DNA from 2 places in the Brevundimonas sp. TSRC1-1 genome. Region 1 is predicted to be linked to the other one. Evidence: riboswitches for the same ligand, from Rfam matches in the RefSeq annotation. Region 1 holds a riboswitch; the other holds the start of a gene.
What was found. Region 1 has a riboswitch for glycine ahead of gcvT (glycine cleavage system aminomethyltransferase GcvT). Riboswitches for the same ligand answer to the same signal wherever they lie in the genome.

Region 1 (4,198 bases):
ATGGAGGACGAGGCCCTAGTGGAGCGACTGGCGCGCGAGCAGATGACCCTGACCGTCTGCCCCCTGTCGAACCTGAAACTGTGCGTGGTGAATGACCTGAAGGATCACCCCGTGCCGGAGATGCTGCGCCGGGGCCTGCACGTCACCCTGAACTCGGACGATCCGTCCTATTTCGGCGGCTATGTGAACGACAACTACAGCCGGCTGGCGGCGGCGGTGGGGCTGACGCGGGATCAGGTGACGCTGCTGGCGCGGAACAGTTTCGAGGGGTCGTTCCTGGGCGAGGCGGAGAAGGCGGCGTATCTGGCGGAGGTGGAGGCCTACGCGAAGGCGGGCTGACGCCTCTTCTTTCGTCATCCTCCGGCAAGCCGCGTCTTCGCGGCGCAGACCGGGGGACCCAGCGGCGCCGAAGGCGATGCTTCCACCGCTCGATGTTTGAACACCTCGTCCGCGACAGGTTCGCGCTCACGCGCGCCGCTGGGTCCCCCGGTCTCGCTGCGCTCGCCGGAGGATGACGAAAGAGGGGTTTAGGCGAGGACGCTCGCCGCCCCACTCTCCACCACCCCCAGCGCCCGGAAACTGTCCTTCGCCGCCGCCTCGCTGTGCAGCGCGATCGCGCGGCTGGCGTCGGAGATGACCACGGCCTCGAAGCCTTCGCGCACCGCATCCTCGGCGGTGAAGCGGACGCAGTAGTCGAAGGCCAGGCCCGCGAGGAAGACCCGGCTCACGCCCAGGTCGCGCAGCAGGCCGGCCAGGCCCGTCGGGGTGCGATGGTCGTTCTCGAAGAAGCCGGAGTAGGAATCGACCGCCGGGTTGTAGCCCTTGCGGATCACGGCCAGGGCCTTGCGCACCGTGGGCGCGACGTCGGGATGGAAGTCGGCGCCGGGCGAACCCTGGATACAGTGATCCGGCCACAGCATCTGGCGGCCGTAGGCGACCTCGATCTCGGTGAAGGGGGCCGCGCCGGAGTGATTGGAGGCGAAGCTGATCTGGTCCGGCGTGTGCCAGTCCTGGGTCACGACCACGCGGGAGAACCGTTCGGCCAGCCGGTTGATCAGCGGCATGATCCCCGCCCCGCCCGCGACCGCCAGAGAACCGCCCTCGCAGAAGTCGTTCTGCGGGTCGATGACCAGGAGGACGTCAGTCGGACCGATCTGCATCACATGCCCGCGTAGGCGTCGATCTCGTTGGCCGAGCCCAGGGCGACCGGGATACGCTGGTGCAGATGCTCGGGCTGGACGTCCAGGATGGGCTGCACCCCGTCCGTCGTCGCCTTGCCCCCGGCCTGTTCGACCAGGAAGGCCATGGGATTGCCCTCGTACATCAGGCGCAGCTTGCCGGGCTTGGTCGGCTCGCGCTTGTCCCACGGGTAGAGGAAGACGCCGCCGCGCATCAGGATGCGGTGGACGTCGGCGACCATGGCGGCGACCCAGCGCATGTTGAAGTTCTTGCCGCGCGGGCCTTCGTCGCCCTTCAGCAGGTCGCCGATGTAGGTCTGCACCGGCGCGGACCAGTGGCGCAGGTTCGACATGTTGATGGCGAACTCCTTGGTGTCCGGCGAGATGGCGATGTCGTCGTGGGTCAGGATCCAGTCGCCGTCGTTCGACAAGGTGAAGCCCTTCACGCCGGCGCCGGTCGTCAGGACCAGCATGGTCTGGGGACCGTAGAGGGCATAGAGGGCCGCGACCTGGTTGCGGCCCGGCTGCATGAAGTCGGCCTCGGTCGGCGAAGCCGTGGCGGACTTCAGCACCGAGACGATGGTGCCGACCATGGCGTTGATGTCGATGTTGGACGAGCCGTCCAGCGGGTCGAACAGGGCCAGATATTCGCCGGTCGAATGGGACGCCGGCTGGACCTCGTCCATCTCCTCCGAGGCGACGCCGGCGACGGCGGGACAGGCCAGAAGGGCGTCGGTCAGCATGTCGTTGGTCATGACGTCGAGCTTCTTCTGCTCCTCGTCCTGGACATTGATCTGGCCCGAGGCGCCCAGAGCCCCGGCCAGGGCGCCGCCGGCGACGACCTTGCTGATGTCGGCGCAGGTGGCGGCGACGACGGTCAGCACCGCTTTCAGACCCTCGGGCGCGTCGAGCGCGGCGATATGGGCGTCGAGACGGGTGCGGTCGGCGGTCATGCGGTCGGTCCGGTGCGGCTGAGGCGGTTCCCGTTCTTGGCGGGCCAACGGCGCGAGGGCAAGGGCGACGCAACAACAGGCGATGCGAACGGCGACAATGACGCCGCCGGACGGCCTCCGAAAGCCGCCGACGCTTGACTTGGGCCCGGAGTCGGTGGCTTAGGTCGGATGCTCTCGCGGGAGAGTTCGGGACCGGCAGGCCGGCCCCCGACGCCGAAGGCGCAACCGCCCCGGAAACGCTCAGGCAAACGGACCGCGACAGCATACGGACGCTGGAAAGTCGCCCCCTTCTCGGGATCAGGGCGCGCCGACGGAGCAAGGCGGTCTGACCGCCGGAATCTCTCAGGCTTCAGGACAGCGGGGGCGCGAAGACGGCGGAGCTCCGCCACCAAACGCGACCGTGAAAGCCTGAACCATGACCGACCAAGCCCTGAAGACCCCCCTTCTTAAAACGACGCCCCTGAACGCCGCGCACCGCGCCCTGGGGGCCCGGATGGTGGGCTTCGGCGGCTATGACATGCCAGTCCAGTATGAGGGCGTCCTGGCTGAGCACCGCTGGACCCGCGAACACGCCGGCTTGTTCGACGTGTCGCACATGGGCCAGTGCAAGATCACCGGCGAGGACGCGACCGCCCAGTTCGAGCGGTTCGTGCCCGGCGACTATGAAATCCTGAAGGCCGGCAAGCAGAAGTATTCGCTGCTGCTGAACAAGGACGGCGGGATCATCGACGACCTGATGGCCGGCCGCCCGGATCACGACGGCCTGTTCGTCGTCGTCAACGCCGGCAACAAGGACGAGGATTTCGCCTTCTGGGACGCGAACCTGGAAGGCGACGCCAAACTGACGGTGCTGGACCGCGCCCTGATCGCCATCCAGGGACCGGAAGCCGCCGAAGTCATGTCGGCGTACGAGCCGCTCCTGGCCGAGATGGGCTTCATGGAATGCGCCCGGCTGATGCTGTTCGGCGTCGACTGCTATGTCTCGCGTTCGGGCTATACCGGCGAGGACGGCTATGAGATTTCGGTGCCGGCGGACCAGGCCGAGCGCGTCTGGAACACCATCCTGGAGGACGCCCGCGTCAAGCCGATCGGCCTGGGCGCCCGCGACAGCCTGCGCCTGGAAGCCGGCCTGCCGCTGCACGGCCATGACATCGACCCGACGACCTCGCCGGTCGAAGGGGCGCTGACTTTCGCCCTGTCCAAGTCGCGCAAGGAGCGCGCGGATTTCAACGGCGCCGAGCGGATCCTGAAGGAACTGGCCGACGGTCCTTCGCGCGTCCGCATCGGCCTGATCGTCAAGGAAGGCGCCCCGGCCCGTGAAGGCGCCGAGATCGCCGACGCTGACGGGAACGTCATCGGCAAGGTCACCTCGGGCGGCCCCTCCCCTACGCTGGGCAAGAACATCGCCATGGGCTTCGTGCCGCCGGCCTATGCCGCGCTGGGTACGGAGTTGAAGGTCGTCGTGCGCGGCAAGTCCGCCGCCGCCGAAATCGTCGCCATGCCCTTCGTGGCGCAACGCTATTACCGCAAACCGAAGACCGTCTGAGGATCAGATTATGAAGTTCACCAAGGATCACGAGTGGGTCAGCCTGGACGGCGACATCGCCACCGTGGGCATCTCGAAGCACGCCGCCGACGCCCTGGGCGACGTGGTGTTCGTGGAAACGCCTGAGGTCGGCAAGACCGTCGCCAAGGGCGCCAGCTTCGCCGTGGTCGAGAGCGTCAAGGCCGCCTCGGACGTCTACGCCCCCGTCTCGGGCGAAGTGGTCGAGGCCAATGACGCCCTGTCGACCGCCCCGGAAACCGTCAACGCCGCCCCGGAAGGCGACGGCTGGTTCGCCAAGATCAAGGTGTCGGACGCCTCGGAGCTGGACGCCCTGATGGACCAGGCCGCCTACGACGAGTTCCTGAAGACGCTTTGACTTCATCCGCTCATCCCGGCGAAAGCCGGGACCCAGTTCTTTCGCGAGGCAGGGTGCGTGGGATGAGCGGCTCTTCTTTAGATCGACGCGACCGATCGCCCAAAACACTGGGTCCCGGCTTTCGCCGGGATGAGCGGAATAGAAC
Region 2 (4,198 bases), on a different contig from region 1:
TCTTGATGTCGTAATAGTCCAGCGACAGGTTGAGGCCGGGAATGGACGGCGGGGCATAGGTGACGCCAAGGGTCAGGGTGTCAGCCGTCTCCGGGCGAAGGTTGGGATTTCCGCCGCCGTTGTTCAGCACATAGACCAGGGCGCCTTTCTTGGCCGGGTCGTTGAGGTTGTTCCATCCGGTCGTGGTCGTCGTGAACAGTTCAGACAGGTTGGCCGAACGGATGTCGCGCGACTGGGTCACCCGGCCCCGGAAGCCCTGGAAGAACTCGTTCGTCGCCCCGACCTTCCACGACCAGATCGAACCGGTGGTGTCGTAGTCGGAGATACGCGCGGCGGCGTTGAACTGCAGGTCGTTCAGAACCGGCAGGTCGCGGACGACGGGAACCAGGATTTCGCCGAAAGCCTCCTTGACGCTGAACTCTCCGGACATGGCCGAGAAGCTGAAGGTCTTGAAGGCCTTCGCAGCATCCAGTTCGCCGACGCGCTGGTCGGTCTGCTCCTTGCGGGCCTCAAGACCGACGGCGATCGAGACGTCGCCCGCCGGCAGGCTGAAGGGCTCGCCGCGCAGGCTGATCCCGGCCACGTCCAGCTTGGTCGTTGCGCGCTGCTGCGGGGTGCCGGTGACATAGTCGATGGCTTCCTGCGACGGGGCCCCGAGGCCGAACAGATTGATCGGCACGCAGCCGGAGTTGGCGTTGGTCAGGGTCACGCGGCAGACGGCCTGGCCGGTCGATGGATTGATGACGGAATCGACGGCGTTGGCGAACTGGGTCTTCAGCAGGAAGCCAGGCGTGTCGATGTTGTTCTCGAATTCACCGTGGCTGTAATAGGCGCCCCAGCGCCAGTTCTCGCCGAACTCGCCATCCACGGCCAGGGTCGCCTGGGTGGTCACCCGCTCGAAGTCGATCGTCGAATAGGACAGATCGGAGTTGAAACGACCGAAGGTGAAGGACGTCTGGCCGGCGGCCGCCATCTGCTGCTTGATCGTGGAAGACAGGAAGGCGTTGTCGATGCCGATGGTCAGGTCGCCGCGATCATGGTCGCCGAACCAGACATAGTTGTTCCACATGCGCGAATGACGGACATCAGCCGTGACCCGCAGCCTGTCGTTGATCTCGTAGACGGCGCTGGCCAGACCCGTGTAACGCCTCTGCGGCGTGACCAGCGGGCTCAGATCGTCGTTCGACGGACCTTCGCCGCCGATCGAATTCGTGCCGCTGACCGTGCCATAGTCGAACGGACGCAAGGAGCCGTCCGGGTTGAACACCATGCCGCGGTTCACACCCGACATGATCAGACCGCCATAGGCCGCGTTGGCGAATCCGACGTCCGGCGTCTGCGCGCCGTTGACCGTAGCCCAGCGGCCGATATTTGGGCGCGAGGCCTTCGGGATGACGCCTTCGTTGTCGAGATATTCGCCGCCGACGACGAAATGGCCGCGACCGCCGGCGAAGTCCGTGCCCCAGGCGCCTTCGAACCGTTCCTGCTCGGCGTCGTCATAGGACGAGATGCCGTATTCGGCGCCCAGCTTGCCGCCGGTGAAATAGCGGTCGATGCCGATGTTGACGACGCCGGCCACGGCGCCCGATCCCCAGGCGGCGGAGGCGCCGCCGGTGACCACGTCGACGCTCTTGACCAGGACCGACGGCACCGCGTTCAGGTCGTTCTCGCTCGACACCCGGCGTCCGTCGATCAGGACCAGGGTCCGGTTGATGCCCAGCCCCCGCAGGTCCACCGGCGCATTGCCCGCGCCGGTGTTGGTGCCGGTCGTCTGGGCCGAGGTGGTGGCGCGGAACTGGGGCATGTCGTTCAGCGCGGCCGCGATATTGGGGCGCGCGCCCACCGACAGATCCTCAGCGGTCAGGTGGATGGTCGGCGTCGGCGCTTCGAAGCCGGCGCGATCAATGCGCGAGGCGGTGACGACGATATCGTCGACCGCGGCGGTTTCCGGAGAGCCCTCCGTCTCCTGGGCTTGGACCGCCGTGGCGCAGGCCAGCAGGGCGATGGCGCTGCAATAATGGGTCAAGTGACGATTAAGACGAGACAAAGCGAGATTCCTCATGGCGACGACGCCCCTCCCCAGGGATGCCCAATGCGACTGACGCTCTTCGGCGTCCGTTCGCCCCCGCTGTCATTGGGCCTGAGAGTTTCGGGTCGTCGCCGACCCTTTCTCCTTCGGCGAGACCGCATCCCCCGGATCCGGCCTTCTCTCCAGCGTTCCTTCAGCAAGACGGTCCGTTTGCCTGAGCGTTTCCGGGGCGGTTGCGCCTTCGGCGTCGGCCGGAGCCGATCTCTCCCGCCTTGCTGGGGTGAGTAAGATCAACCCAGACCGCCCTGTCAAATCGACAAATACAGCAGTTATTTTGCGCTCAAAACAAAATACATGGTTTTATCGTGCCGGCACGAACCAGACGGACCAGATCAAGACCCCATGTTGCAAGCGACGGGCGTCCGCATGACGGCGTCGTGACAGAAAGGGAGGCTTCGGACTTAATGGACTTATCCACAGGAACGGTCAGGGAGCAGCCGGATCCGCCGGCGCTCTGACGCCGTGACGCATCGCTTCCCTCCACCGGGTGAGCAGAGTCGCGCGACGCGCCTGATCCAGATTGGCCAGCAGGGCGGGTCCCACCCGAACCGGCCGAACGCCTGGCGCGGCGGGACGGACAGGCGCATCGACATCGTCGCGGACCGGTCGAACGCCCAGGGCTCCGATCACCCGCTGGCCTTCACGCGAGAGAAGGAAGTCCAGAAACAGCCGCGCCGCATTCGGGTGGGCGGCGTTGCGCGGGATGAAGGCCACGCGTGAAACGGACAGATGATAGTCCTCAGGCGTGATCAATCCGATCTCCGGCGCGCGCGCGACCCATGACGCGCCGTACGACTGGTTCATATTATAGGCGAACGCCATCCGCCCATCGGCGATTTGACTCATCATTCTCCGCCCGGAGGTGTCCAGCCGCGGACGCTGCGCGCCCAGCGCCTCCATCAACGACCAGGCTTCAGGATAGATCTGCACGTCCGCCGAAAGCTGCATCAGGGCCACGCCGCTCCGTTCGGCGTCGTAGAGGGTGACACGACCGTCAAAGACCTCGGGGCGGGTCTTGAGCAACCGAAGCAGATCCGCATGACTGCGGGGCACGACATCGGTCGTGAGCCGGCGTCGATTATAGGCGAACACGATCGGCTCGGCCGTCAGGCCATAGCCCTGGTCGCGCCATACCGAACCGTCCGGCATGGCCGCACGATGCGGCGACCGGTAGGCTTGAGCATAGCCGTCGTTGATCAGCTTGACCTGCACGTCCATCGCCGTGCTCCAGACCAGGTCCGGCCCCTCCTGGCCCGCAGCCGCGAGCCCCCGAACCTCCTCGGCGATCCGAGTGGAGTTTTTGTCGTCCAGACGTACCCTGATCTCAGGCCAGCGACGACGAAAGGCCTCCAGCACCGGCCCCATCAAACTGGTGTTGGTGAGGATGTGAAGCGCCCCCTCGCGGCGGGCCAGCCAACGCACCCGCGGCGCCGTGCCCGCGCCCTCAGGCTCCGACGAACAACCGGCGGCGCTTAACACCGCCGCCCCTCCCGCCAGCCCGCCCGCCAGGCCCCCCGCCAGGCCTACGAGCAGATCTCGCCGATCCGTCTTCACCGGCCCCGCTTTCTGGTTATTGTGTCATCCATGATCCGTCGCCCCCTCGCCTCGCCATGAGAATACTCGTTGTCGAAGATGACAAGGCGCTACGGCATTCGCTCGAAGCCACTCTGCATGAGGCAGGTTTCGAGGCGAGATGCATCGACAGCGGCGAACAGGCCTTGCGCCTCGAAAGCTCAGAGGTCTTCGACGCCGCCATCCTGGACATCGGCCTTCCCGACATCGACGGCTTCGAAGTGCTGAGAACCCTGAGGCTGCAGGGATCATCGACCCCGGTTCTCATGCTGACGGCGCGTGACGCCCTCAGCGACCGGGTCGCGGGCCTTGACCTCGGGGCCGACGACTATCTGGTCAAGCCGTTCGCCCCATCGGAGTTGGTCGCACGTCTCCGCGCCATCGTGCGTCGACGCCAGGGACAGGCCGCCGGCGCGGTCGTGGTCGGAACCCTCTTCTGCGACTGGCGCACCGGGCGCGCCCACGTCAACGACCGCGACCTCGCCCTGCGCCCCCGCGAATGGGCGGCCCTGCGCGTCCTGGCGTCCCGACCTGGAC

Region 2: linked by a shared signal. The riboswitch ahead of ACP7CK_RS14835 (TonB-dependent receptor domain-containing protein) and the one ahead of gcvT (glycine cleavage system aminomethyltransferase GcvT) in region 1 are both predicted to bind glycine.

What each region holds. Positions count from the first base shown of each region.
Region 1 covers NZ_JAFCXI010000003.1:633,419-637,616, forward strand. Annotated here, with positions in the region: gene ACP7CK_RS13225 (adenosine deaminase) at 1-339, shown strand, start outside; gene pncA (bifunctional nicotinamidase/pyrazinamidase) at 528-1,160, opposite strand; gene ACP7CK_RS13235 (class 1 fructose-bisphosphatase) at 1,160-2,131, opposite strand; glycine riboswitch at 2,299-2,397, shown strand; glycine riboswitch at 2,402-2,491, shown strand; gene gcvT (glycine cleavage system aminomethyltransferase GcvT) at 2,547-3,677, shown strand; gene gcvH (glycine cleavage system protein GcvH) at 3,688-4,053, shown strand.
Region 2 covers NZ_JAFCXI010000004.1:256,251-260,448, reverse strand. Annotated here, with positions in the region: gene ACP7CK_RS14835 (TonB-dependent receptor domain-containing protein) at 1-2,026, opposite strand, end outside; glycine riboswitch at 2,222-2,309, opposite strand; gene ACP7CK_RS14830 (ABC transporter substrate-binding protein) at 2,516-3,643, opposite strand; gene ACP7CK_RS14825 (response regulator transcription factor) at 3,700-4,198, shown strand, end outside.